Regions from separate parts of the Pseudomonas sp. TH39(2020) genome, predicted to be linked through region 2. Evidence: predicted binding sites of a transcription regulator. Region 2 holds the regulator's gene; each other region holds the start of a gene.
What was found. Region 2 encodes FliA, which starts transcription of late flagellar genes. Its sites were predicted from a motif close to CTAAAGTTTNNNNNNNNNNNGCCGNTAA; they were not measured.
Positions count from the first base shown of each region.

Region 1 (9,809 bases), on a different contig from region 2:
AGGGGCTGGGCGGTCTGATGAGTCTGACGGGGCGACCCGAAGGGGATGAGGGTGCCGGGCCGGTGAAAGTCGGCGTGGCGCTGACGGACATTTTGACCGGTCTCTATTCGACCGTGGCGATCCTTGCAGCGCTTGCGCATCGGGATCATGACGGTGGCGGTCAGCATATTGATATGGCGCTGTTGGATGTTCAGGTGGCTTGTCTGGCTAACCAGGCAATGAATTACCTGACTACGGGCAATGCTCCGAAGCGCCTGGGTAATGCTCATCCGAATATCGTGCCTTATCAGGACTTTCCTACGGCGGATGGAGACTTCATCCTCACCGTGGGTAATGACGGGCAGTTTCGCAAGTTTGCTGAAGTGGCTGGTCAACCGCAGTGGGCGGATGATCCACGCTTTGCGACCAACAAGTTGCGGGTGGCGAATCGTGCGGTGTTGATTCCGCTTATTCGCCAGGAGACTGTGTTCAAGACGACTGCTGAGTGGGTGCTGCAGTTGGAGCAAGCAGGTGTGCCGTGCGGGCCGATCAATGATCTGGCTCAGATGTTTGCGGATCCTCAGGTTAAGGCGCGCGGGTTGGCGATCGAGCTGCCCCATGTTCTGGCCGGGATGGTGCCGCAAGTGGCGAGTCCGATTCGTCTGTCCGAAACGCCTGTGGAGTATCGCAATGCGCCTCCTTTATTAGGGGAGCATACGCTGGAGGTTCTGCAGCGGGTGTTGGGTCTGGATGCTGGTGCTGTGGTGGCATTCAAAGAGGCCGGGGTGCTCTGAGGATTCCTTCTATATAGGGGAGTGGTTTTACTCTCCTATGATAGAGAGGAAGCGGGCTGTTTTCCGGTGTTCGGCAAGTGTTTGATAGAAAAGCGCAATTAAGGGTTGACGGCAGATTCTGGAAGTCTATAATTCGCCCCACTTCCGGCGCAGTCGAAACGGAAAACTCCTTGGTAAACAATGAGTTACGCAGTTTTAGACAGCGAGTTGCTTCAGGTCATCGAAGCCCAGAAGGAGTTGAAAGAGTGAGGTTGTTTGGCTCTTTTAACGATTCGATCTTCTCGGTCGAAAGCGGTGTAAAAGAGGTGTTGACAGCAGCGAGTAACGCTGTAGAATTCGCCTCCCGCTAACGAGAGATCGGAAGCGCAAGTGGTTGAAGTTGCAAAGGAAACTTTGAAAGCTTCGAAAAATAACCGCTTGACAGCAACAGAGGCTGCTGTAGAATGCGCGCCTCGGTTGAGACGAAAGATCTTAACCAACCGCTCTTTAACAACTGAATCAAGCAATTCGTGTGGGTGCTTGTGGAGTCAGACTGATAGTCAACAAGATTATCAGCATCACAAGTTACTCCGCGAGAAATCAAAGATGTAACCAACGATTGCTGAGCCAAGTTTAGGGTTTCTTAAAAACCCAAAGATGTTTGAACTGAAGAGTTTGATCATGGCTCAGATTGAACGCTGGCGGCAGGCCTAACACATGCAAGTCGAGCGGTAGAGAGAAGCTTGCTTCTCTTGAGAGCGGCGGACGGGTGAGTAATGCCTAGGAATCTGCCTGGTAGTGGGGGATAACGCTCGGAAACGGACGCTAATACCGCATACGTCCTACGGGAGAAAGCAGGGGACCTTCGGGCCTTGCGCTATCAGATGAGCCTAGGTCGGATTAGCTAGTTGGTGAGGTAATGGCTCACCAAGGCAACGATCCGTAACTGGTCTGAGAGGATGATCAGTCACACTGGAACTGAGACACGGTCCAGACTCCTACGGGAGGCAGCAGTGGGGAATATTGGACAATGGGCGAAAGCCTGATCCAGCCATGCCGCGTGTGTGAAGAAGGTCTTCGGATTGTAAAGCACTTTAAGTTGGGAGGAAGGGCATTAACCTAATACGTTGGTGTCTTGACGTTACCGACAGAATAAGCACCGGCTAACTCTGTGCCAGCAGCCGCGGTAATACAGAGGGTGCAAGCGTTAATCGGAATTACTGGGCGTAAAGCGCGCGTAGGTGGTTTGTTAAGTTGGATGTGAAATCCCCGGGCTCAACCTGGGAACTGCATTCAAAACTGACAAGCTAGAGTATGGTAGAGGGTGGTGGAATTTCCTGTGTAGCGGTGAAATGCGTAGATATAGGAAGGAACACCAGTGGCGAAGGCGACCACCTGGACTGATACTGACACTGAGGTGCGAAAGCGTGGGGAGCAAACAGGATTAGATACCCTGGTAGTCCACGCCGTAAACGATGTCAACTAGCCGTTGGGAGCCTTGAGCTCTTAGTGGCGCAGCTAACGCATTAAGTTGACCGCCTGGGGAGTACGGCCGCAAGGTTAAAACTCAAATGAATTGACGGGGGCCCGCACAAGCGGTGGAGCATGTGGTTTAATTCGAAGCAACGCGAAGAACCTTACCAGGCCTTGACATCCAATGAACTTTCCAGAGATGGATTGGTGCCTTCGGGAACATTGAGACAGGTGCTGCATGGCTGTCGTCAGCTCGTGTCGTGAGATGTTGGGTTAAGTCCCGTAACGAGCGCAACCCTTGTCCTTAGTTACCAGCACGTAATGGTGGGCACTCTAAGGAGACTGCCGGTGACAAACCGGAGGAAGGTGGGGATGACGTCAAGTCATCATGGCCCTTACGGCCTGGGCTACACACGTGCTACAATGGTCGGTACAGAGGGTTGCCAAGCCGCGAGGTGGAGCTAATCCCAGAAAACCGATCGTAGTCCGGATCGCAGTCTGCAACTCGACTGCGTGAAGTCGGAATCGCTAGTAATCGCGAATCAGAATGTCGCGGTGAATACGTTCCCGGGCCTTGTACACACCGCCCGTCACACCATGGGAGTGGGTTGCACCAGAAGTAGCTAGTCTAACCTTCGGGAGGACGGTTACCACGGTGTGATTCATGACTGGGGTGAAGTCGTAACAAGGTAGCCGTAGGGGAACCTGCGGCTGGATCACCTCCTTAATCGACGACATCAGCTGCTCCATAAGCTCCCACACGAATTGCTTGATTCATTGAAGAAGACGATAAGAAGCAGCCCGAAATTGGGTCTGTAGCTCAGTTGGTTAGAGCGCACCCCTGATAAGGGTGAGGTCGGCAGTTCGAATCTGCCCAGACCCACCAATTTTGTGTGGGAACCTGTAGAGATACGGGGCCATAGCTCAGCTGGGAGAGCGCCTGCCTTGCACGCAGGAGGTCAACGGTTCGATCCCGTTTGGCTCCACCACTACTGCTTCTGTTTGTTGAAAGCTTAGAAATGAGCATTCCATTGTGATGATGGTGAATGTTGATTTCTAGTCTTTGGATTAGATCGTTCTTTAAAAATTTGGGTATGTGATAGAAAGATAGACTGGACGTTACTTTCACTGGTAACGGATCAGGCTAAGGTAAAATTTGTGAGTTGCTCTTTGTGAGCAAGAATCGAATTTTCGGCGAATGTCGTCTTCACAGTATAACCAGATTGCTTGGGGTTATATGGTCAAGTGAAGAAGCGCATACGGTGGATGCCTTGGCAGTCAGAGGCGATGAAAGACGTGGTAGCCTGCGAAAAGCTTCGGGGAGTCGGCAAACAGACTTTGATCCGGAGATGTCTGAATGGGGGAACCCAGCCATCATAAGATGGTTATCTTAAGCTGAATACATAGGCTTAAGAGGCGAACCAGGGGAACTGAAACATCTAAGTACCCTGAGGAAAAGAAATCAACCGAGATTCCCTTAGTAGTGGCGAGCGAACGGGGACTAGCCCTTAAGTGGCTTTGAGATTAGCGGAACGTTCTGGAAAGTACGGCCATAGTGGGTGATAGCCCTGTACGCGAAAATCTCTTAGTCATGAAATCGAGTAGGACGGAGCACGAGAAACTTTGTCTGAATATGGGGGGACCATCCTCCAAGGCTAAATACTACTGACTGACCGATAGTGAACTAGTACCGTGAGGGAAAGGCGAAAAGAACCCCGGAGAGGGGAGTGAAATAGATCCTGAAACCGTATGCGTACAAGCAGTGGGAGCCCACTTTGTTGGGTGACTGCGTACCTTTTGTATAATGGGTCAGCGACTTATTTTCAGTGGCGAGCTTAACCGAATAGGGGAGGCGTAGCGAAAGCGAGTCTTAATAGGGCGTCTAGTCGCTGGGAATAGACCCGAAACCGGGCGATCTATCCATGGGCAGGTTGAAGGTTGGGTAACACTAACTGGAGGACCGAACCGACTACCGTTGAAAAGTTAGCGGATGACCTGTGGATCGGAGTGAAAGGCTAATCAAGCTCGGAGATAGCTGGTTCTCCTCGAAAGCTATTTAGGTAGCGCCTCATGTATCACTGTAGGGGGTAGAGCACTGTTTCGGCTAGGGGGTCATCCCGACTTACCAAACCGATGCAAACTCCGAATACCTACAAGTGCCGAGCATGGGAGACACACGGCGGGTGCTAACGTCCGTCGTGAAAAGGGAAACAACCCAGACCGTCAGCTAAGGTCCCAAAGTTATGGTTAAGTGGGAAACGATGTGGGAAGGCTTAGACAGCTAGGAGGTTGGCTTAGAAGCAGCCACCCTTTAAAGAAAGCGTAATAGCTCACTAGTCGAGTCGGCCTGCGCGGAAGATGTAACGGGGCTCAAACCATACACCGAAGCTACGGGTATCACTTAGGTGATGCGGTAGAGGAGCGTTCTGTAAGCCTGTGAAGGTGAGTTGAGAAGCTTGCTGGAGGTATCAGAAGTGCGAATGCTGACATGAGTAACGACAATGGGTGTGAAAAACACCCACGCCGAAAGACCAAGGTTTCCTGCGCAACGTTAATCGACGCAGGGTTAGTCGGTCCCTAAGGCGAGGCTGAAAAGCGTAGTCGATGGAAAACAGGTTAATATTCCTGTACTTCTGGTTATTGCGATGGAGGGACGGAGAAGGCTAGGCCAGCTTGGCGTTGGTTGTCCAAGTTTAAGGTGGTAGGCTGGAATCTTAGGTAAATCCGGGATTCTAAGGCCGAGAGCTGATGACGAGTGTTCTTTTAGAACACGAAGTGGTTGATGCCATGCTTCCAAGAAAAGCTTCTAAGCTTCAGGTAACCAGGAACCGTACCCCAAACCGACACAGGTGGTTGGGTAGAGAATACCAAGGCGCTTGAGAGAACTCGGGTGAAGGAACTAGGCAAAATGGCACCGTAACTTCGGGAGAAGGTGCGCCGGTGAGGGTGAAGCATTTACTGCGTAAGCCCATGCCGGTCGAAGATACCAGGCCGCTGCGACTGTTTATTAAAAACACAGCACTCTGCAAACACGAAAGTGGACGTATAGGGTGTGACGCCTGCCCGGTGCCGGAAGGTTAATTGATGGGGTTAGCTAACGCGAAGCTCTTGATCGAAGCCCCGGTAAACGGCGGCCGTAACTATAACGGTCCTAAGGTAGCGAAATTCCTTGTCGGGTAAGTTCCGACCTGCACGAATGGCGTAACGATGGCGGCGCTGTCTCCACCCGAGACTCAGTGAAATTGAAATCGCTGTGAAGATGCAGTGTATCCGCGGCTAGACGGAAAGACCCCGTGAACCTTTACTATAGCTTTGCACTGGACTTTGAATTTGCTTGTGTAGGATAGGTGGGAGGCTTTGAAGCGTGGACGCCAGTTCGCGTGGAGCCAACCTTGAAATACCACCCTGGCAACTTTGAGGTTCTAACTCAGGTCCGTTATCCGGATCGAGGACAGTGTATGGTGGGTAGTTTGACTGGGGCGGTCTCCTCCTAAAGAGTAACGGAGGAGTACGAAGGTGCGCTCAGACCGGTCGGAAATCGGTCGTAGAGTATAAAGGCAAAAGCGCGCTTGACTGCGAGACAGACACGTCGAGCAGGTACGAAAGTAGGTCTTAGTGATCCGGTGGTTCTGTATGGAAGGGCCATCGCTCAACGGATAAAAGGTACTCCGGGGATAACAGGCTGATACCGCCCAAGAGTTCATATCGACGGCGGTGTTTGGCACCTCGATGTCGGCTCATCACATCCTGGGGCTGAAGCCGGTCCCAAGGGTATGGCTGTTCGCCATTTAAAGTGGTACGCAGAGCTGGGTTTAGAACGTCGTGAGACAGTTCGGTCCCTATCTGCCGTGGACGTTTGAGATTTGAGAGGGGCTGCTCCTAGTACGAGAGGACCGGAGTGGACGAACCTCTGGTGTTCCGGTTGTCACGCCAGTGGCATTGCCGGGTAGCTATGTTCGGAATAGATAACCGCTGAAAGCATCTAAGCGGGAAACTAGCCTCAAGATGAGATCTCACTGGGACCTTGAGTCCCCTGAAGGGCCGTCGAAGACTACGACGTTGATAGGTTGGGTGTGTAAGCGCTGTGAGGCGTTGAGCTAACCAATACTAATTGCCCGTGAGGCTTGACCATATAACACCCAAGCAATTTGCTGACCTGAGAAGGCACCAGATTGCGGTGTGTGAAGACGACACAAGTCGAAAATTCGAAACGAAACACACAAATCTATCGCATACCCATTCGCTGGAGCGTGAACCTGAAAAGGCCCACGACCTGGCTACCGAATTTCTTGACGACCATAGAGCATTGGAACCACCTGATCCCATCCCGAACTCAGCAGTGAAACGATGCATCGCCGATGGTAGTGTGGGGTTTCCCCATGTGAGAGTAGGTCATCGTCAAGATTAAATTCCGAAACCCCTATCTGCGTATGCAGGTAGGGGTTTTGTTTTAGTAGAAGTCACCAATTTTGCTGGCACGTTACGGTGTAACGGGCTGGTTACAGAATTTCTTGACGACCATAGAGCATTGGAACCACCTGATCCCATCCCGAACTCAGCAGTGAAACGATGCATCGCCGATGGTAGTGTGGGGTTTCCCCATGTGAGAGTAGGTCATCGTCAAGATTGAATTCCGAAACCCCTGTCTGCTAACGCAGACAGGGGTTTTGTCGTTTTGGAGCAGGAAACGCTTCAAGCGATAATCTACTCGGCAGCCACGGGAATGAAACCTGTTCAACCTGTCTAGTATGCCGTTCGGCGGGAATCTGGTTTGAATACCAGACAATTCAAACAACCCCCTAAGATTTCTCCTCTCTGTGCCGAAAGACTGGTGAGACATGCGCACCAAAGTAGAGCGACCTCAGAAAGTCGTCTGTGCTGTTACATGGAATGTTGCAACCCGGAACGCATCCCCACTTTTTGCATAAGAAGTCCCATGAAATGAATCTCAAATTCAGCCATAAAATCCTTCTGGCCGCCTCCGGCGTCGTGGTGCTGGCTTTTGCGTTGTTCACTTTGTACAACGACTATCTGCAGCGAAACACCATCCGTCAAAACCTCGAATCAAGCGTCCAGCAGGCCGGTGACTTGACCGCCAGCAGCGTGCAGAACTGGGTGAGCGGCCGCGTGCTGGTGCTGGAAAACCTCGCGCAAAACGTCGCCCACCAAGGCGCCAATGCCGACCTCCCGGGGCTGGTCAATCAACCGGCCCTGACCTCGAACTTCCAGTTCACCTACGTGGGCCAGACCAACGGCGTGTTCACTCAGCGCCCGGACGCGAAGATGCCTGACGGTTACGATCCGCGTCAGCGTCCCTGGTACAAACAGGCCGTAGCTGCCGACAAGATCATGCTGACCCCGCCTTACATGGCCGCCGTCGGTGGCCTGGTGGTCACCATCGCCCTGCCGGTGAAAAAGAACGGCGAGTTGCTCGGCGTGGCCGGTGGTGACCTGAGCCTGGAAACGCTGGTGAAGATCATTAACTCGGTGGACTTCGGTGGCATCGGTCACGCATTTCTGGTCAGCGCCGACGGTCAGGTGATCGTCAGCCCCGACAAAGACCAGGTGATGAAAAACCTGAAGGACATCTACCCGAACGCCGGTGTGCGCATCGAGAAGGGCAATCAGGAAGTCACCCTGAACAAGCAGGACCGAATCCTTTCGTTCACCCCGGTCAGCGGTTTGCCCAATGCCGAGTGGTACATCGGTCTGTCGATCGACAAGGACAAGGCCTACGCACCACTCAGCCAGTTCCGCACTTCTGCGCTGATCGCGATGTTCATCGCCGTGACGGCCATTGCCGTTCTGCTGAGCCTGCTGATCAACGTGCTGATGCGTCCACTGACCACCATGGGCCGTGCGATGCGGGACATCGCTCAAGGTGAGGGCGACCTGACCCGACGTCTGGCGGTGGAAAGCAAAGACGAGTTCGGCGAGCTGGGAGGTTCTTTCAATCAGTTCGTGGAACGAATTCACGCGTCGATTTCCGAAGTGTCGTCGGCCACCCGTCAGGTTCACGACCTGTCGCAACGGGTGATGGCTTCGTCCAACGCCTCGATCATCGGCTCCGATGAGCAAAGCGCCCGCACCAACAGTGTGGCCGCGGCGATCAACCAGTTGGGCGCCGCCACCCAGGAAATCGCCCGCAATGCCGCCGATGCTTCCCAGCACGCCAGCGGCGCGTGCGAGCAGGCTGATGATGGTCGTCAGGTGGTGGAGAAAACCATTCTGGCGATGACCGAGTTGTCGCAGAAAATCAGCCTGTCCTGCACGCAGATCGAAACCCTGAACGCCAGCACCGACAACATCGGGCACATTCTGGATGTGATCAAAGGCATCTCCCAGCAGACCAACTTGCTCGCGCTCAACGCGGCCATCGAAGCGGCCCGCGCTGGTGAAGCCGGTCGTGGTTTTGCGGTGGTGGCGGACGAGGTGCGTAACCTCGCTCACCGTACTCAGGAATCGGCGGAGGAGATCCACAAGATGATCACCTCGCTGCAGATCGGTTCTCGTGAAGCGGTGACCACGATGAACGCCAGTCAGGTCTCTAGCGAGCAGAGCGTCGAAGTGGCGAACCAGGCCGGTCTGCGTCTGGTCAGCGTGACCCAGCGCATTGGCGAAATCGACGGCATGAATCAGTCGGTGGCCGCGGCGACCGAAGAACAGACGGCGGTCGTGGAAACCCTCAACGTCGACGTTAACCAGATCAACCTGCTGAACCAGCAGAGCGTGGCCAACCTCAATGAAACGTTGAAGGATTGCGATGCGTTGTCCCTGCAGGCGAACCGGTTGAAGCAGTTGGTCGACAGCTTCAAAATCTGATTCAGGTCAGTTGTACCGCGTTATCGTTCTTCGCGAGCAGGCTCGCTCCCACCTTCGACCGTGTTCCGTCTGAAAAAACTCGGTCAACCTGTGGGAGCGAGCCTGCTCGCGAAAGCGGTGTAACGATCACCGCTGAACCAAAGCCTTACACAAACAATTTCAGCACATTGTTCATCGAGTCATCGGCAAAGCCCTGCACGAAATCCGTGAACCCCGCCAATGCCTCCGCGCCGCCCTGTGCGGGTTCGGCGATGATGGTCCAGGTCGCTCGGGATTTTCCCGTGCCCAGCGGTTCAACACTCATCGCCGCCCACAAATTGGCCACGCCCAATGTGTTGTAAATCGTGGTCCAGGTCATGTTCAGCGCCTGGTCATCCCGGGAGTTGAGTTGCTCGACTACCAGGTTGCCGTCCTTGAAGAATTTCTTGCGCAGGGACGACACGCCTTCGCCGGTCATCTCGATGTGCGACAGCGCCGGAATGAATTGATCGAAGCCGGCAAAGTTGCCGACCACCGCCCAGACCTGCGCGGCATTCGCCGGCACTTCCACTGAAGACACGACGTGGCAGCCTTGAGGGTTTTTGATCAGGGTATCGGGTTGCAGAGTGCTCATGGCCTTGCTCCATTTTTGGGGTTGGGTTGAATCAGATGAAGTTGATTTCTTTGAGGTAGTCGCAGCCGCGACGTAGCAGCGCCGGGGATTTTTCCGGGTAATGCGCGCCCATCTGCCGCACGCCCGCCTGGGCGTTGGCGTGGCCGATC
Region 1 is NZ_JAEKFF010000006.1:1,947,956-1,957,764, reverse strand. It holds gene JFU47_RS16620 (CaiB/BaiF CoA transferase family protein) at 1-773, shown strand, start outside; rRNA gene JFU47_RS16615 (16S ribosomal RNA) at 1,416-2,952, shown strand; tRNA gene JFU47_RS16610 (tRNA-Ile) at 3,035-3,111, shown strand; tRNA gene JFU47_RS16605 (tRNA-Ala) at 3,139-3,214, shown strand; rRNA gene JFU47_RS16600 (23S ribosomal RNA) at 3,465-6,357, shown strand; rRNA gene rrf (5S ribosomal RNA) at 6,514-6,629, shown strand; rRNA gene rrf (5S ribosomal RNA) at 6,736-6,851, shown strand; gene JFU47_RS16585 (methyl-accepting chemotaxis protein) at 7,167-9,047, shown strand; gene JFU47_RS16580 (SRPBCC family protein) at 9,193-9,660, opposite strand; gene JFU47_RS16575 (non-ribosomal peptide synthetase) at 9,692-9,809, opposite strand, start outside.
Region 1: the regulator FliA is predicted to act here: its motif matches at 7,025-7,052, upstream of JFU47_RS16585 (methyl-accepting chemotaxis protein).

Region 2 (9,809 bases):
CACCAATTGCTGGCTCGCCGCCAAGGCATTGACCATCAGCACGCCGAGCAACGGCGGACTGTCGATCACGGCGTAATCGAAGTCCTGCCAAAGTTGCGCCAGGCTCTTGGCAATCACCAGGCCCAGGCCGCTCTGCCCCGGCGACTGGCGCTCGAGGGTCGCGAGTGCGGTGCTCGACGGCAACAGGGAAATACTCTCGTGGCTGGTGGGCAACAACAACTGGCCGGGCAAGCCTTGCGGCACACTGCCCTTGTGCAGGAACAGGTCGTAGCTGCTGTGCTCCAGGCTGTCGGGGTCGTAACCGAAGTAGCTGGTCATGGAGCCGTGGGGGTCGAGATCGACCACAACCACACGCTTGCCCGCCTCGGCCAGTAAACCGGCTAAAGCGATAGAGGAAGTGGTTTTACCAACACCACCCTTTTGATTGGCAACGGCCCAGACTCTCATTCGGATTGTTCCTCCCGGTCGAAATCGTCGACCGAGAAATAGCTCAACGTATTAATGCGGGTGACGGAGAATTGACGGCACTCTCTCGTCCCGGCGACTTGACCGGGGTCGGTGCAGTTTGTGTGCCAGCACGCTTCAACGCGGCATCCGGTTTCGCATTAGCGGTTCCGGTACCGGTAAGGCTGCGGCGCACATCGAGATTTCGTGACACCACCAGCACCACGCGACGGTTACGCGCCCGCCCCTCGGCAGTCGCGTTGTTGGCCACTGGCTGGAACTCGCCGTAACCCACCGACGCCAAGCGACCGGGGTTCACACCCTGCATCGCCAGCATGCGCACGATGCTCGCCGACCGGGCCGAGGACAGCTCCCAGTTGGTGGGGTATTGCGCGGTGCGAATCGGTTGATCGTCAGTGAAACCTTCGACGTGAATCGGGTTGTCGAACGGCTTCAGAATCGCGGCAACCTTGTCGATGATGTTGAACGCGATGTCGCTGGGCATGGCGTCGCCGCTGCCGAACAACAGGCTGGAATTGAGTTCGATCTCGACCCACAGCTCGTTGCCGCGAATGGTCATCTGGTTGGAGCTGATCAAGTCGCCGAACGCGGCGCTGATGTCGTCGGCGATGCTTTTGAGCGGATCACTGGCACCCGCGATACCGGCGTCGACCTGCTCGGCGTCTTTAACCAGCGGCTTGGCCGGGGTCACGGTCTTCGGTCGCTCGTCACCGATCGGGATCGGCTTGAGGGCGCGGTCGGAGTCGGTAAAGACCCCGATCAACGCTTCGGAAATAACCTTGTACTTGCCTTCGTTGATCGAAGAGATCGAGTACATCACCACGAAGAAAGCAAAAAGCAAGGTGATGAAGTCCGCGTAGGACACCAGCCAGCGCTCGTGATTAACGTGTTCTTCAGGTTGGCGACGACGTGCCATGGTCCATGTCTCCCATCAATCCATGAAGCCCTGAAGCTTCAACTCAATAGAGCGAGGGTTTTCACCTTCGGCGATCGACAGAATGCCTTCCAACAACATTTCGCGATAACGCGACTGCCGCAAAGCGATGGACTTGAGTTTGGCGGCAATCGGCAGCAGCACCAGGTTGGCACTGGCCACGCCGTAGATGGTCGCGACAAAGGCCACGGCAATGCCGCTACCCAGTTGCGATGGATCGGCCAGGTTGCCCATCACGTGGATCAGGCCCATCACCGCACCGATGATCCCGATGGTCGGCGCGTAGCCGCCCATGCTTTCGAAGACTTTGGCGGCTTCGATGTCGCGGCTTTCCTGAGTGTAGAAATCCACTTCCAGAATGCTGCGAATCGCTTCCGGCTCGGCGCCGTCCACCAGCAGTTGCAGACCTTTGCGCGAGTAGTTGTCCGACTCGGCGTCAGCCACCCCTTCCAGTCCGAGCAAGCCTTCCTTGCGTGCGGTCAGGCTCCAGTTGACGACGCGATCGACGCCACCGGCGAGGTCGATGCGTGGAGGGAACAGGATCCAGGCCAGAATCTGCATGGCACGCTTGAAAGCGCTCATCGGTGCTTGCAACAGCGCCGCACCGATGGTCCCACCGAGTACGATCAACGCCGCCGGGCCGTTGGCCAGAGCGCCGAGGTGACCGCCTTCAAGGTAGTTGCCGCCAATGATGGCGACAAACGCCATGATGATCCCGATGAGGCTTAAAACATCCATCAGATACAAGCCTCGACCAGATGCTTGCCGATATCGTCCAGGCCGTACACCGCATCGGCGAGTTCGGCTTTGACGATGGCCATTGGCATGCCGTAGATCACGCAGCTGGCTTCATCCTGAGCCCAGATCGAGCTGCCGCCCTGCTTGAGCAGACGCGCGCCTTCGCGACCATCGGCGCCCATGCCGGTCAATACGACCGCCAGAACTTTGTCACCGTAAGACTTGGCCGCGGAACCAAAGGTGATGTCCACACACGGCTTGTAGTTCAAACGCTCGTCACCCGGCAGGATTTTCACCGCGCCACGGCCGTCGATCATCATTTGCTTGCCACCCGGCGCCAGCAACGCCAGGCCCGGACGCAGGATGTCGCCATCCTCGGCTTCCTTGACGCTGATGCGGCAGAGCTTGTCCAGTCGTTCGGCGAAGGCCTTGGTGAAGGCGGCCGGCATGTGCTGGATCAATACGATGGGTGCAGGGAAGTTAGCCGGCAATTGGGTCAGAACCCGCTGCAAGGCAACCGGGCCGCCCGTGGACGTACCGATGGCGACCAGTTTGTAGGCTTTGCGTTTCGGCGCTGGCGACGACGAGGCTGGCGCGTGGGTACGCGCCGGAATCGGCGCCGGTGCGGGACGCGCAGGCGCGCTGCTGCCGTAGCTGCTGACGTTCGAAGGTGCGGGCGTCGGGGCGGGTGCGGCGACAGGTGCCGGAGCGCTGTAGGTGTTGGCGCGACGGTTACTGTGCGAAATACTGAGAATCTTCTCGCACAGCAGTTGCTTGACCTTCTCCGGGTTACGGGAGATGTCTTCGAAATTCTTCGGCAGGAAATCCACCGCGCCAGCGTCCAGCGCGTCGAGGGTTACCCGAGCGCCTTCGTGGGTCAGCGAGGAGAACATCAACACCGGGGTCGGGCAGCGCTGCATGATGTGCCGCACCGCCGTGATGCCATCCATCATCGGCATCTCGTAGTCCATGGTGATCACGTCTGGCTTGAGGGCCAGCGCCTGATCAATCGCCTCTTTTCCGTTGGTCGCCGTGCCGACGACCTGGATATTCGGATCCGCTGAAAGAATTTCCGAGACGCGGCGGCGGAAAAACCCCGAATCGTCCACCACCAGGACTTTAACTGCCATAAACACTCCGTTAGACGGAGCAAGGCTCAGTCGCCCCGCCCCACCAGAATCAAATACGCCGTGCGGCGTAACGCTTGAGCATGCTCGGAACATCGAGAATCAGCGCAATGCGGCCGTCACCGGTGATGGTGGCGCCGGACATGCCCGGGGTTCCCTGGAGCATTTTGCCCAATGGCTTGATGACCACTTCTTCCTGGCCCACCAGTTGATCGACGACGAAGCCGATCCGCTGAGTGCCCACCGAAAGGATCACCACATGGCCTTCGCGCTGCTCTTCGTGAGCGGCGGAGCTGACCAGCCAGCGTTTGAGGTAGAACAATGGCAGCGCCTTGTCCCGCACGATCACCACTTCCTGGCCGTCCACCACGTTGGTGCGCGACAGGTCGAGGTGGAAGATCTCGTTGACGTTCACCAGCGGGAACGCAAACGCCTGGTTGCCCAGCATGACCATCAGCGTCGGCATGATCGCCAGGGTCAACGGGACCTTGATGACGATCTTCGAGCCCTTGCCCTTGGTCGAATAGATATTGATGGTGCCGTTGAGCTGGGCGATTTTGGTTTTCACCACGTCCATGCCCACGCCGCGTCCGGAGACATCGGAAATTTCGGTCTTGGTCGAGAAACCCGGTGCGAAGATCAGGTTGAAGCAATCGGATTCGCTGAGGCGATCCGCGGCATCCTTGTCCATCAAGCCTTTCTTCACGGCAATGCCGCGCAGAACATCGGCGTCCATGCCCTTGCCGTCATCGGAGATCGACAGAAGGATGTGGTCGCCTTCCTGTTCAGCGGACAGGATCACCTTGCCGCTGCGAGGCTTGCCCATCGCTTCGCGCTCGGCCGGCTCTTCAATACCGTGGTCGACCGAGTTGCGCACCAAGTGGACCAGCGGGTCGGCCAGGGCCTCGACGAGGTTCTTGTCGAGGTCGGTTTCTTCGCCGACCAGTTCCAGGTTGATCTCTTTCTTGAGCTGGCGAGCCAGGTCGCGAACCAGGCGCGGGAAGCGCCCGAAGACCTTCTTGATCGGTTGCATCCGGGTCTTCATGACCGCGGTTTGCAGGTCGGCCGTGACCACGTCGAGGTTCGACACGGCCTTGGACATGGCTTCGTCGCCGCTGTTGAGGCCCAGACGGACCAAGCGGTTACGCACCAGTACCAACTCGCCGACCATGTTCATGATTTCGTCGAGACGCGCGGTATCGACCCGCACGGTGGTCTCGGCTTCGCTGGCCGGTTTTTCCGGTGGCGGCGCGGACGGGGCACGAGCCGGAGCCGGGGCAGCAGCAGCGGCAGGCTTCGGCGCTTCGGCTTTAGGCTCGGGCGCTTTGGCAACGGGTTTCGGTGCAACAGCCTTGGCCGCTGGCGCCACAACCGATGCGCTGGCGCCGGACGCGGTGCCCACTTCAGTGAACTTGCCCTTGCCGTGCAATTCGTCGAGCAGCGATTCAAACTCGTGATCGGAGATCAGGTCGCTGCCAGCCGCCTTAGCGGTTGGCGCAGCCGGGGCCGGAGCCGCAGCAATGGCCGATTCCAGCGCGTCGACAGCAAAGTTACCCTTGCCGTGCAACTGATCGAGCAAAGCTTCGAACTCGTCGTCGGTGATATCGGAGCTGTCGCCTGCCGCTTTCGGGGCAGCCGGCGCCACTGGCGCCGGGGCTACCGCATCAACGGCGAACTGGCCTTTACCGTGCAGCTGATCGAGCAACGACTCGAACTCGGCATCGGTAATTTCGTCGCTGGCCGCTGCATTGCTGCTCGGCGCTGGCACAGCTGCCGGGGCTTCTGCCTGAGCCTTGACGGCGTTCAGTGAGTCCAGCAGTTGTTCGAATTCGTTATCGGTGATGTCACCCGATTCGCTCTCGGCGGCAGGTTCTTCCACCACCTCGGCGACCGGTGCGGCGTCTTCAGTTTGCGGCTCGGCCAGACGGGCCAGTGCCGCAAGCAATTCAGGCGTGGCAGCCGTGATCGGGCTGCGCTCGCGGACTTCGGTGAACATGCCGTTCACCGCATCCAGCGCTTCGAGAACCACGTCCATCAGTTCCGAGTCGACGCGACGTTCACCCTTGCGCAGGATGTCGAACACGTTCTCGGCGATGTGACAGCACTCCACCAGCTCGTTGAGCTGGAGGAAGCCGGCGCCTCCTTTTACAGTGTGAAAACCGCGAAAAATTGCATTGAGCAAGTCCGCATCATCGGGTCGGCTTTCAAGCTCGACCAGCTGTTCGGACAGTTGCTCTAGAATCTCGCCGGCCTCAACCAGGAAATCCTGAAGGATCTCTTCATCGGCGCCGAAGCTCATTAAGGGGGTGCTCCTAAAGGTCTAAAAACCTAAAAACCTAAAATCCAAGACTGGATAGCAAATCGTCCACATCGTCCTGACCGGACACAACGTCTTCTCTTTTATCGGCATGAATCTGCGGACCTTCACCCTGAGAGAGATGTTTTTGCGGATCTTTTTCTGCAAGCATCGCTTCACGGTCATGTTCGATGCCCGCAAAGCGGTCCACCTGACTGGCCATAAGCACGAGCTTGAGCAGGTTGCTTTCAACTTCGGTGACCAATTGGGTCACACGCTTGATCACCTGACCGGTGAGGTCCTGGTAATCCTGAGCGAGCAGAATGTCGTTGAGGTTGCTCGACACAACGCGATTGTCTTCGCTGCTGCGTGTCAGGAAACCGTCGACTCGCCGGGCCAGCTCGCGGAACTCTTCAGCCCCGACTTCGCGACGCATGAACCGTCCCCAATCGGTGCTCAAGGCCTGGGCTTCGTTGCTCAGGCCATTGACCAGCGGCGTGGCGTTTTCCACCAGGTCCATGGTGCGGTTGGCAGCAGCCTCGGTCAGCTTGACCACATAGCCCAGACGCTCGGTGGCGTCCGTGATCTGTGACACTTCCTCGGCTTGCGGCATGTTCGGGTCAATCTGGAAATTGACGATCGCGCTATGCAGCTCGCGAGTGAGCTTGCCCACTTCCTGATACAGGCCACGGTCACGGGTCTGATTGAGCTCATGGATCAGTTGCACAGCGTCGCCGAACCTGCCTTTTTCAAGGCTTTCGACCAGTTCGACCGCGTGTTTTTTCAGAGTCGATTCGAAATCGCCCTGTGAAGACTCGTTATGCTCCATAGCTCCCCCGTGGCGCAGTGGCTTCGCACATCAACCGATGCGTTCGAAAATCTTCTCGATTTTTTCTTTTAACGCCTGGGCCGTGAAGGGCTTGACCACATAGCCGTTAACTCCGGCCTGGGCTGCCTCGATGATCTGCTCGCGCTTGGCTTCAGCGGTCACCATCAGCACCGGCAGGTGCTTGAGCTTTTCATCGGCACGCACGTGGCGCAGCAGATCGATACCGGTCATGCCAGGCATGTTCCAGTCTGTTACCAGAAAGTCGATGCTGCCGCTGTTGAGAACCGGAATGGCAGTAGTGCCATCGTCAGCCTCGACCGTGTTGGTGAACCCAAGGTCACGCAACAGGTTTTTAATGATCCGCCGCATCGTTGAGAAGTCATCAACGATGAGGATTTTCATGTTCTTGTCCAATTCGACCTCCAAGCAGTCTTAAACGCGCCCAGCACCTGGACGCGCCATTTCAATCAATCCGGCAAAGCACTCAATGACTGTCTGGAGCACAACAGATCGGGACCGGTACGGTTCAACACCCCACCAGCCGCGTTCGCAGTGTCCCCACACTGCCTTCAGCGCGCTCGCCACTCCCCCAAACGCCCCCGCAAACGGGCCGCGCACTGGCTGTGTAACTGGCTGACCCGAGATTCGCTAACCCCCAGGACCTCACCGATTTCCTTGAGATTCAACTCTTCGTCGTAGTACAGCGCCAACACCAGTCGCTCACGCTCCGGCAAATTGGCAATCGCGTCCGCCAGCGCCGCCTGGAAGCGTCCATCTTCCAGATCGCGTGACGGCTCGAGATGAGCACTGGCGCCACCCTCGTGCAGCCCTTCGTGTTCGCCGTCCTGCAACAGATCGTCGAAACTGAATAAGCGGCTGCCCAGGGTGTCGTTCAAAATCCCGTAATAATCGTCGAGACTCAATTGGAGTTCGGCCGCAACCTCGTGATCTTTAGCGTCACGGCCGGTTTTAGCTTCAATCGAGCGAATGGCGTCGCTGACCATCCGGGTATTGCGGTGGACCGAACGTGGCGCCCAGTCCCCCTTGCGTACTTCATCGAGCATCGCGCCACGGATTCGTATGCCCGCGTACGTCTCGAAACTCGCGCCTTTGCTGGCGTCGTATTTGGTCGACACTTCAAGCAGGCCGATCATCCCGGCCTGGATCAGGTCTTCAACCTGGACACTGGCCGGCAGACGCGCCAGCAAGTGGTAAGCAATGCGTTTAACCAGTGGCGCGTAACGCTCGATCAGCTCGTACTGCGCGTCACGTGCCGACTTCTTGTAGAGGTTGTAGCCACTGGCTGTCATAGCACCGGTCCTGCCGTTTGTTGCACGAGGCGCTCGACGAAAAACTCCAGGTGCCCACGCGGGTTGGCAGGTAGCGGCCAGGTATCGACCTTCTGTGCAATCGCCTTGAACGCCAGTGAGCACTTGGAACGCGGGAAGGCTTCGTAAACGGCGCGCTGCTTCTGCACAGCCTTGCGCACGCTTTCGTCGTAAGGCACCGCGCCGACGTATTGTAAGGCGACGTCAAGGAAGCGATCCGTGACCTTGGTCAACTTGGCGAACAGGTTGCGCCCTTCCTGCGGACTCTGGGCCATGTTGGCCAGGACGCGGAAGCGGTTCATGCCGTAATCGCGGTTCAGCAGTTTGATCAGTGCGTAGGCATCGGTGATCGAAGTCGGCTCGTCGCAGACCACCAGCAAGACTTCTTGCGCTGCGCGGACGAAACTGACGACCGATTCACCAATGCCCGCCGCGGTGTCGATCACCAGCACGTCGAGGTTGTCGCCGATATCGCTGAACGCCTGGATCAGGCCGGCGTGTTGAGCCGGGCTCAAATGAACCATGCTCTGTGTGCCGGACGCGGCCGGGACGATGCGAATGCCGCCAGGGCCTTGCAACAGAACGTCGCGCAGCTCGCAGCGGCCTTCGATCACGTCGGCCAAAGTACGTTTGGGTGTCAGCCCCAACAGAACGTCGACGTTCGCCAGCCCCAGATCGGCGTCCAACAGCATGACGCGCCGGCCGAGCTCAGCTAGAGCCAGGGACAAGTTCACTGACACGTTAGTTTTCCCGACGCCACCTTTGCCGCCGGTCACCGCGATCACCTGTACGGGATGCATGCTGCCCATGAATTTTCTTTACCTTGTCTTACTTAGACGGAGGCCACATTACTGGCTGCGCGTTCATTAACTGAACAATGCATGGCAGACCATCGATGTAGGTACAAAAACTGTTCATTAATACCTCAGCCGACCTGCTTGGTCGGGCTGTGGTAAATATCAGCGAACATATCAGCCATGGCTTCTTCGCTGGGTTCTTCTTGCATTTGCACGCTTACGGCGCGACTGACCAACTGATGACGACGCGGTAGATGCAAATCATCCGGAATCCGCGGGCCATCGGTCAGGTAGGCCACCGGCAACTCATGACTGATGGCCAGGCTCAACACCTCGCCCAGACTTGCCGTTTCATCCAGTTTAGTCAGGATGCAGCCAGCGAGCCCGCAGCGTTTGTAACTGTGATAAGCGGCCGTTAGAACCTGTTTCTGGCTGGTGGTTGCCAAAACCAGGTAATTTTTCGATTTGATGCCACGACCGGCCAGGCTTTCTAGCTGCATGCGCAGTGCCGGATCGCTGGCCTGAAGGCCCGCGGTATCGATCAGCACCACGCGTTTGCGCAACAAAGGCTCCAGCGCCTGCACCAGCGACTGGCCCGGATCGACATGCGTCACCGACACATTGAGGATCCGGCCCAACGTCTTGAGTTGTTCCTGAGCACCAATACGGTAGCTGTCCATGCTGACCAGCGCGATATTTTGCGCGCCGTACTTGAGCACGTAACGGGCCGCGAGTTTGGCCAGGGTGGTGGTCTTGCCCATGCCGGCGGGGCCGACCATGGCAATCACGCCACCCTCTTCCAGAGGCTCGACTTCCGGTGTGGCGATCATTCGCGCCAGGTGCGCCAGCAACATGCGCCAGGCCTGACGAGGTTCTTCAATATCGGTAATCAGCGCCAGCAAATCGCGCGACAACGGGCCGGACAGACCGATGCGTTGCAGGCGACGCCAAAGATTGGCCTGGGCCGGGCGGCTGCCTTGCAGCTGATTCCAGGCCAGGGAGCCGAGTTGCACTTCCATCAGTTCGCGCAGGCTGTTGAGCTCGAAACGCATCGAGTCGAACGCCCGTGGGTCGACGCCACCGGTGGCAGGTGCCGCGGCCGGTGCAGGACGACGGGGTTCGGTGTAGGTCGGCTCGATCAGCGGCTCGGCGGCAGTCAGTGGCAGGCCGGCGAACAATTGGCGATTGGTGGACTTATCGCTCTCGCCATCGCTGCGCAGGCTCAGTTCGGCCTGGGCGGTGACGATCCGCGATTGGGTCTTGCGCAGCTCGTCTTCGAGTTCCATGTTCGGAAC
Region 2 is NZ_JAEKFF010000007.1:1,075,655-1,085,463, reverse strand. It holds gene JFU47_RS25400 (ParA family protein) at 1-447, opposite strand, end outside; gene motD (flagellar motor protein MotD) at 491-1,381, opposite strand; gene JFU47_RS25390 (flagellar motor protein) at 1,397-2,137, opposite strand; gene JFU47_RS25385 (protein-glutamate methylesterase/protein-glutamine glutaminase) at 2,137-3,267, opposite strand; gene JFU47_RS25380 (chemotaxis protein CheA) at 3,317-5,563, opposite strand; gene JFU47_RS25375 (protein phosphatase CheZ) at 5,601-6,389, opposite strand; gene JFU47_RS25370 (chemotaxis response regulator CheY) at 6,420-6,791, opposite strand; gene fliA (RNA polymerase sigma factor FliA) at 6,959-7,699, opposite strand; gene fleN (flagellar synthesis regulator FleN) at 7,696-8,526, opposite strand; gene flhF (flagellar biosynthesis protein FlhF) at 8,643-9,809, opposite strand, start outside.

Region 3 (9,809 bases), on a different contig from region 2:
AGTCTCCCCACCCGCCGAATAGCCGATCACACCCACCTGATCGGCGTTGACGAAGGGCGCGAGCATACGGTCGCCCAGCGTCTCGGTAATGGCTTCGGAAATCTGGATGGGCCGACCATAAAGGTTACTTAACGTACCGAGACGGCTGTGGTCTTTGGAGTTGTCGCCGGGATGGATCACCGCCACCACCACAAACCCTTTGCGTGCCAGCGACGTGGCGAGGTCGTGCAAGGCCAGCGGTGTTCCGGTGTTGCCGTGGGACAGCATCAGCATCGGGAAACGACCGATGGCGACTCGGGTGTCTTCGCCCGCTTCGACCGTGTAGCCCTCGAGGATGCTGGAGTGCTCCTTGTCGCTGGAGGGATAGAAGGCGATGGCGCGCATCGGCTGCAAGTCCAGAGGGTCGAGAAAGCTCATCTCATGGAAGCCGACGCTCCAGTGAGGATGCGGCGCAGGCGCGGCGTGCACTGAGTTCAGGCTGCTGAGCAGGCAAATCAGTAAGGTTGCACAAAGACGCACCATGGAAGGCTCCACCTGGCTACTGACCGGGGACGTTAACCCTCGACTGCATAACTCGGGCCACTATTTAATGAAATTCAGAAACAGCCAGAAACAAAAAACTCCGCATCTGACACTTGCGTGATCAGAATACAGAGTTTTTTGGATGTTGCTCGAGCTGTTTGATTTTCTTTACACACGCCTTACGCGGCGGCGAACAGCTGCTCACTGATTTGTGTGTGTGCGTCGCTCATGGCTTTGGTGCGGACATCGTCACCGTAGGCCAGGCCATGGGCACGGACGAACTCGATGTCAGTGATACCGAGGAAGCCGAACAGGACTTTCAAATACTCTTCGTGTGCCACACCTGTTGCCTGACCAGCATGCAGACCGCCGGAAGTCGATACGATGACGACTTTCTTGCCACCGCACAGGCCTTCAGGGCCGGCTTCGGTGTAATGGAAGGTCTGACCGGCAACGGCGATGCGGTCGATCCAGGCCTTGAGTTGAGTCGGGATAGTGAAGTTGTACATCGGAGCTGCAATCACCACGGCATCGGCGGCGAGGAATTCGGCCAGGGTGGTGGCGCTCAGCTCGGCTTCGTGTTGCTGCGCGGCGTTACGCAGTTCAGCGGTGGTGCCGGCGGCAACCAGAGTCGTGGCGGAGAAATGGCTGATGGCATCGGCTGCCAGGTCGCGGTAGGTCACCACGGCAGTCGGCTCGGCGGTTTGCCAGGCTTTAACGACTTCGCTGCTCAGCTGACGGGAAGCCGAGTTGTCACCAAGAATGCTCGAATCGATATGCAGCAGTTTCATGTGGGATCTCCAGGTGAGGATCGCTACGAAGCGATCTGATGGGGAGAATCCTACAGGCGAAACCAATAGCTGATTAGACTGCAACAATGCGATAGTTCGTCCCACTGATAGAACAGTCGAGTTCCCACCATGCAAGACCTCAATGATCTCTACTACTTCGCCAAGGTGGTTGAAGCCGATGGCTTCGCCGCGGCCGGGCGTTTGCTCGGAATTCCCAAGTCGCGATTGTCGCGGCGCATCGCCGAGCTGGAAGAGCGTCTCGGCGCGCGCCTGCTGCAACGCACCACCCGACAACTCAAGCTGACCGCCGTGGGCGAACGTTACCTGCGGCACTGTCAGGCAATGCTGCTGGAAGCCGAGATGGCCGACGAAGCCGTTGCCAGTATGTCCAGCGAACCTCGCGGGCGTTTGCGGGTGTCCTGCCCCGTCGGGTTGGCCCACGAAATTCTGCCGCCAGTGATCAGCGATTTCCTTGAGAAGTATCCTCAGGTTCAACTGGAGGTCATGTTGCTCAACCGCCGCGTAGACCTGGTGACTGAGGGCGTCGATGTGGCGCTGCGGGTACGTGAGTTGGGCGATGAGGATCCGCTGTTGGTCACCCGACGTTTGCGCCAGGCGCAGATGGCGATGGTCGCCAGCCCCGGTTTTTTGCACGGACGTGAAATCAACCACCCCGAAGACCTGAAAAACCTGCCCGTGCTCGGCGCCCTGGAAGCCGACCGCCTGGTGCATATCCGCATGCTCGACCAACAGGGCAAAAGCTGCGATCTCACCCTCGAAGCGCGATTGGGCATCGATGACTTTATCGTGCGCAAGGCCTGCACCCTCGCTGGCCAGGGCTTTACCATGCTGCCGATGATGTATTGCGAGCAGGAACTGGAAAACGGCTCGCTGGTGCAGCTGCTGCCCGACTGGTCGTTGCCTGGCGGCTGGCTGCAAGCGGTCTACCCTCATCGACGCGGGGTGATGCCGGCCGTACGCGCCTGGCTCGACCATTTGATCGAATCTTTCAATGCCTGTGGGGACCGACTGATATGAAGGCTGGACGTATGAGCGAAGAGGATGTCGCGCAATTCTGTCTCGCGCTGCCGGGTGCGCGGGAAGATTACAAGTGGGGTGGCGTACGGGTGTTTTCGATTGCAGGGAACAAGATGTTTGCCTTGCAGAATCTGCGGGGCGAATCCCTGGCCTTCAAGGTCGACAAAGACTTGTTTCTCGGTCATTGCGACCGCCCGGGAATCCGCCCGGCGCCGTATCTGGCGCGGGCTCAGTGGATCATCATGGAAACGCCCTACCCGTTGGGCCTTGAAGAGCTGCAAGGATTGTTGCAGCGTTCCCATCAATTGGTGGTGAGCAAGTTGCCCAAGCGTGCCCAGGTCGGACTACTGCTTTAATACAGCGCCAGCAGATTTGCACCCAGAAACAATTGATCGATCCAGAACACCTGGTGCAGCAGCACAATCATCCAGAACAACAGCTGAAACGACACTTTGCGCGTCTTGTGCCGAAACAGCTGCTGCGCCAGCAAGGCTCCCGGCCAGCCGCCAGCGAGCTCTACCGCATGTAACACGTTCTCCGGTGTGCGCCAATGGTCGTCGCGCGCCTTGCGCTTGTCGCTCCAGTACAGCAAGAACGCCAGCAGGCTGACGACCCCGTACGCCGCCAGGGGAATCACGGAAACCCCACGCAGCCAAAACGACATCGAGCCGTACAGCGGCAGCGCGCACAGGACCGCAAACACCAGCAGTTTCAGCTGAAGATTGCGAATCTCTCCTGCGGGTTTGCGTCCGGGGTTGTTGCGCGCGCTGGCGTCATTCATGGCTTGACCGCGGCCCAGTCGACCCAGCCAAACTGCCAGGTGGCCAGGATGACCAGGCCGAATGCAATGCGATACCAGGCGAACGCTGCATAACTGTGGGTGGCGATGAACTTGAGCAAGCCCCTGACGGCAATCATCGCAAAGATGAACGCGGTGACGAAGCCAATCGCGAACACCGGAAAATCCGACGGGACGAACAGGTGGCGGTATTTGTAGCCCGAGTAAACGGCCGCAGCGACCATGGTCGGCATCGCCAGAAAGAACGAGAACTCGGTGGCGGTCTTGCGCGACAGCCCGAACAACAAGCCACCGATGATGGTCGAGCCGGAACGCGAAGTCCCGGGAATCATCGCCAGGCACTGGGCGAAGCCGACTTTCAGGGCGTCTTTCCAGGTGATCTCATCAACGGTTTCAGCATGCACTTCATGCTGACGCTTTTCGGCCCACAACATGATGATCCCTCCCACGACCAACGCCGCAGCGACGGTAATCGGGTTGAACAGGTACTCGTGGATCAAATCGGAAAAAATCACCCCCAGTACCACGGCCGGCATGAAGGCAATCAACAGGTTGGCGGTAAAGCGGCGAGCACTGGGCTGCGTCGACAAACCGGTCACGACATCAAGGATCTTGCGGCGAAACTCCCACACCACCGCCAGAATCGCCCCCAGCTGAATAATGATGTTGAAAGCGATAGCCCGTTCACCACCGAAGTTGAGCAAGTCCGCCACAATGATTTGGTGCCCGGTACTGGAAATGGGCAAAAACTCCGTCAGCCCTTCTACAACGCCTAAAATCAATGCCTGGAAGGCCGTCCAAAGATCCATCAATCCCCCAAAGGCAATGCGCAAAAGCATGCCCCATTAATATTTGTCTGAGCGTTTCACTGCGATCAGCGTAGCTGAATTCCCGCGCGCACAGGATCCAGACGAAACCGTAAAAATTCCGTGAAAAATCAATTTGGATTCAGGTTTTTCCGTGCGGGGCCGAAATCCTATCAGACAAGTCTGATTAACGCTCCCGCGTTATTGGACTTGGGTCGGATATGACCGATTGGCAAAGTGTGGTTGGATGCTGGCGATCATTTATTACAAGAAAAAGAAATCGGAGTGACAGCGTTATGAACAGCTTGCGCAGTATGTCGATCAGCCGACGTTTGTGGCTCATCTTGATCGTGGCCGTCCTGATGCTAATGACGTTGGGCGTCTTGATGCTCAAGCAGATTCACGATGACCTGTACCACGCCAAGGCCCAGAAAACCCAGCATGTGGTGCAAACCGCCAGTGGCATTCTGACCTATTACCACGACCTTGAAACCGCCGGCACGCTTACCCGCGATGCTGCGCAGAAGCAGGCACTTAGCGCCGTTCGCGGTCTGCGTTATGACCAGAATGACTACTTCTGGATCAATGACCTGACGCCGGTGATGATCATGCACCCGGCCAACCCGAAACTCGATGGCCAGAACCTCTCGGCGATCCGCGACCCCGACGGTTTTGCCCTGTTTAACGAAATGGTGGCCGTCGCCAAGACCAAGGGTGCCGGCACCGTCGACTATCGCTGGCCGAAACCGGGCGCCAGCGCGCCGGTAGAAAAAACCTCCTACATCAAACTGTTCGAGCCCTGGGGCTGGGTGATCGGTTCGGGTGTGTACATCGATGACATGCAGGCCGAGTTCTATGGCCAGGTCTGGAAGGCCTCGTTCGTGGGGCTGGTGATTGCCCTGATCATGGCGCTGCTGGTCATCCTGATTGCCCGCAGCATCGTGCGTCCCCTGCAGGAAACCGTGAACGCCATGGCCAACATCGCCAGCGGCGAGAGCGATCTGACCCGCAGCCTCGACACCCATGGCCAGGATGAAGTCACGGAACTGGCACGCCACTTCAACGCCTTCACCGCCAAGCTGCGACTGGTGATCAAAGAACTGCAAGTGTCCGCCAGTGCCCTGGGCCAGTCTTCCAGTGAACTGGGCAACGACGCCGCCCAGGCCCAGCAACGCAGTCAGCAACAGTCCCAGCAAATGGAACTGGTGGCCACAGCCATTAATGAAGTGACGTATGGCGTGCACGACGTCGCGAAAAACGCCGAGCACGCCGCCAGCGAAATGCGCGATGCCGAGTCTCAGGCGCAGCAAGGCCAGGTCAACATCGATGGCAGCCTGCAACAGATCGACAAGCTGTCGTCCACCATCGATCAGGCGGTGGAGGTGATTCGTACCCTGGCCGCCGAAAGCACGCAGATCGGCAGCGTTCTCGAAGTGATCCGCTCCATCGCCGAGCAAACCAACCTGCTGGCCCTCAACGCAGCCATCGAAGCCGCCCGGGCCGGTGAGCAGGGTCGTGGTTTTGCGGTGGTGGCCGACGAAGTTCGACTGCTGGCCCAGCGCACCCAGAAGTCCACGGCCGAGATCCAGTCGATGATCGAACGCCTGCAAAGCCACTCCGAAGCGGCGGTCAAAGTGATCGGCGACAGCAGCCGTGCATCGCAGTTGACCATCGAGCAGGCCGGCCTGGCCGGCGCAAGCCTGAATGCCATTGCCCAGGCGCTGCGCAACCTTAACGGGTTGAACGCCTCCATCGCCAGCGCGACTTTGCAACAGGCGCATGTGGTCGAGGACATCAACCAGAACGTCACCCAGGCGGCTGGTTTGTCCCACAGCACAGCGCTGGCGGCCGAACAGTCGAGCGTGGCCAGCGTTCATCTGAAGGAGTTGAGTGAGCAATTGAACGGGCTGCTCAAGCAGTTCCGGGTGTAACCCGAAAAGATCGCAGCCTGCGGCAGCTCCTACAGGGAAATGCGCTCGGCGTAGGAGCTGCCGCAGGCTGCGATCTTTTGATCTTCAAACTTCGCTCCTTCCCGTTACAATCCGCTCCTCTTCGATTTCCCCAAGGAACCTCCATGTCCGGGCTTGAACTGTTTGCCGCTGCCCTCGGTGTGATTGCCGTCTGGTTGACGGTCAAACAGAACCCTTGGTGCTGGCCGATCGGTCTGGTCATGGTGCTGCTCTATAGCTGGATCTTTTTTGAGGTGAAGCTCTACTCGGACATGCTCCTGCAGGTGATCTACGCCGCATTGCAGCTCTATGGCTGGTGGCAGTGGACGCATGCGGGGCGCGCGCGTCATGGTCGGCAGATCAGCCAACTCGACGGTAAATCGGTCGCTTTCAGTCTGGTCATTGGGGCGGTTGGCAGTCTGTTGCTAGGCGCTGCCATGGCGAACTGGACCGATGCTGCACAACCCTGGCTCGATGCGGCACTGACTGGCTTCAGCCTGGTGGCGCAGGTATGGATGGCGCAAAAACGCGTTCAATGCTGGCCGCTGTGGTTCACCCTGGATGTGATCTTCGTCGGGCTGTTTATCTACAAAGACCTGTACCTGACCGCCGGGCTCTACGCGCTGTTCGCCCTGATTGCCGTGCAAGGCTGGCGGGAATGGCGGGCCGATCCGGCGTTGCGCACATGAAAGTTCTGGTACTCACAGGCCCCGAATCCAGCGGCAAGAGTTGGCTGGCAGCCGAGTTACAACAGCATTTCAGCGGTGCCCTGGTAGACGAATATGTACGCTGGTTCATCGAACAAAACCCACGAGACACCTGCCTGGCCGACATTCCGGAAATCGCCCGAGGGCAGCTGAAATGGGAGGACGAGGCACGTGCCCGGCAGCCGCATTTGCTGATTCTCGACACTCACTTGCTGAGCAACATCCTCTGGAGCCAGACCTTGTTTGGCGCTTGCCCGACGTGGATCGAGCAAGCATTGCTGGCACGGCACTATGATCTGCATTTGCTGCTGAGCCCTGAAACCGTGGTCTGGCATGACGACGGGCAGCGTTGCCAACCGCAACTGGCAGAACGCCAAGCGTTTTTCCACGCCAGCCGCCAATGGCTTGACCTGCACCGCCAGCCTTGGCAGGTGCTGCAAGGTGATTGGCAACAGCGCAAGGACGCGGCATTCGAGGCTGTGACGCACTTGCTCAAGACCTGACAGCCCCCCCGCCCTGCCGAAAATGTCCATTCCTGAAACACCCACCTCCGCGCAAACCCGCGAGCTAAAGCGGCTCAAGCCCTCCAGCAAGAAAATGTTAAGCCACTGATACAACCTGCCTTCAGCGCCCTTAGCGAGCATTACCGCCAGCATCGACGGCGTTTTTGCGTGGCTCTGTCTCAGTGGCGTTACAAAACTTATTGACCACCTCGACAATTAAAGCCAACCAACTGTTTTTAAAAGAAAAACGAAAACCGGCACACCTTCTGCTCTCTACCTCGCAACGCTGATAAGGGCCAGCGTTCCACTTACAGAAGGAATTGCCGCCGTGGGGAAACTTGAAAACAACATTTATAGCCTCCTGCTGATCGGATGCGCACTGGGCTCAAGTGTGTGCCTGCCTGTACAAGCTGACAACGGCATCATCATTATCAAACGTGATGTCCAACCGCGCATGGCAACGCGTCCGTCGATGATTCCCGACCCTAGCCCCACGACCGCCAATGCCAACCCGTCCAAACAAATCATCAGTCAAACGAATGAGTTGAGCGACGGCGATTTTGCCGGTGTCGCCAGTGGTGCAGGCATCTCCAGCCTGGTTACTCAAAACACCAACAACCTGAGCGGCAGTATCAGCAACCAGACCCAGCTTTCCAACCTCCCCGCCGGACGTTCGGGAAATGCTGGCGGCGGTATTGCCAACATGGTCAATTCAAGCGTCCAGCAAGGCCTGGGGGCTCTGAAAGTCGTAACGGGAGACCGTTAAGATGAATCGTACGCTGCTGATAATCGCCATGTTTTGCAGTGCATCGACCTTCGCCCAATCCCCCGTCATCGATAACGCCAACATCGACGGTTCGGGCGCCCAGTACCAGGGCAACCTCGGGGTCAACCAGGCTGCCGGCGACCTGCAGCAGCAGGCGAACGCCCGGGCCATCGCCGTTGGCCATGAAGCCAGCGCGACCACACAGATTCGCCAACGGCTGCGTACGGTGGTCGACCCCAGGATCGATGCTCGATCCAGCATTCAAGGCGACTCCTTCAGCCACGGCAACGGCGTACTGGGCGTCAACCAGAGCGCGGGCGCCAGCAACCAGCAAGCCAATGCCCTGCGTATAAGCATCGGCACACAGCCGCAAAGTATCGACGACAGCGTCCTCAGGCAACAAAACGTGGCGCTGATCACTAACTCCGATCCAACTGACTCTGCACCAGGCTATCGCCAGGTCGCTACCAGCGATCAGGCCTTCACCGGTAGCCGTGGGGTGATCCAGTTGAATCAGAGCGCCGGGGTGGGAAACCGAACGGCCAATACCCTGAGCGTACGGGTCACGGATTGACCCAAACAGGTAGGTACAACACTTAACCTAAAATAAGTACGGAGAACCACCATGAAACCTTCGATGGCAATAAAACCTCTGGTTTTTGCAATCGCTGCGGTCTTGGCTGTTGCTGCACAAGCTGGACAGAACGATCGGCGTGGCCACCATAATGGTCATAACAACGATCATCACACTCCTCCTCCAACCTGGATCCATACCGACGCGACCGCCAATGCGAACGACAGGCAGAACAGCACCGGCAACCGCATCTACAACGAAGGGACTCAGAACTCAGCCGAAATGAGCAGCTCTGCCTCAGGCGCGAGCGGCAACGTCGGTGTCAACGTGGCAGCAGGCGCCGGCAACCAACAAGACAACGCGGCCGCCATCGCAAACGCTGGCTCCACCTCCAGTCTCGATAACAGCTTCGTGTTCGGCAATGCCGACGCCAGCGCTCGAGTCACGCAATACAGCAACAACAACAAGGTATGGAACTACGGCACCACAAACTCTGCGGTGATGAGTGGATCGGGCGATGGCAGCAGCGGCAACATGGGCATCAACATTGCTGGCGGCGACCTCAACCAACAGAAAAACACCATGGCAATTGCCAACTCCAACTCCCCACTGGGGAACGCATCGGCCACCGCCTCTGCCAATCAAAACGGTCCTGGCCTGACAGTGAATAACAACGCTGATCGGACCTACCGCGTCGATACGATTACGGTGACCAACACGGCCAGCGGTAGTTTCTCTAAAGATAAGTCGTTCGAGGCAAGCGGCAGTCAAAGCGCTTCTTCGAGCTGGGCCGCCGCCGGCTCCAGGAGCTCTGATTCCAGCGGTTCTCTAAGCATTGATGTAAGCGGTTCGAAGAGCAGCAATGCGAGCGGTTCCAATAGCAGTACTGCAAGTGGTTCTAACAGCAGTGCTTCGAGCGGTTCCAATAGCAGCAGTGCAAGCGGTTCCAACAGCAGCAGTGCTAGCGGTTCTTCGAGTGCATCGTTGAACGCTTCCTTGGGCGCTACTTTGGACGCCGCTGCGGCGACTTCCAGTTCCACTACCTTCAATAATGGCAATGGCGATCGCACCCGCAGCAGGAGTTCCGATGCATCGCTTACCGCATCGCTTGACGCAACGCTTGACGTATCGGTAGACAAATCGTTCGACAGATCGCGCGATTCCTCGTTCGACAGATCGCGCGACTCCTCGTACGACAGATCTCACGACTCCTCGTACGACAAGTCTCGCACCTCCTCGTACGACAAATCGCGCGATTCCTCGTTCGCAAAATCGTTCGATAAATCGTACGAGAAATCGTCCGCCTCCTCGTTCGAAAAATCGGGCTCGAAATCGTCCGAATCTGAGTACGCAA
Region 3 is NZ_JAEKFF010000003.1:151,096-160,904, reverse strand. It holds gene JFU47_RS03210 (alpha/beta hydrolase family protein) at 1-522, opposite strand, end outside; gene JFU47_RS03205 (FMN-dependent NADH-azoreductase) at 702-1,313, opposite strand; gene JFU47_RS03200 (LysR substrate-binding domain-containing protein) at 1,443-2,351, shown strand; gene JFU47_RS03195 (MmcQ/YjbR family DNA-binding protein) at 2,348-2,707, shown strand; gene JFU47_RS03190 (DUF1294 domain-containing protein) at 2,704-3,132, opposite strand; gene JFU47_RS03185 (undecaprenyl-diphosphate phosphatase) at 3,129-3,959, opposite strand; gene JFU47_RS03180 (methyl-accepting chemotaxis protein) at 4,253-5,887, shown strand; gene pnuC (nicotinamide riboside transporter PnuC) at 6,031-6,594, shown strand; gene JFU47_RS03170 (AAA family ATPase) at 6,591-7,115, shown strand; gene JFU47_RS03165 (hypothetical protein) at 7,444-7,881, shown strand; gene JFU47_RS03160 (adhesin) at 7,883-8,455, shown strand; gene JFU47_RS03155 (heme utilization protein) at 8,507-9,809, shown strand, end outside.
Region 3: the regulator FliA is predicted to act here: its motif matches at 4,098-4,125, upstream of JFU47_RS03180 (methyl-accepting chemotaxis protein).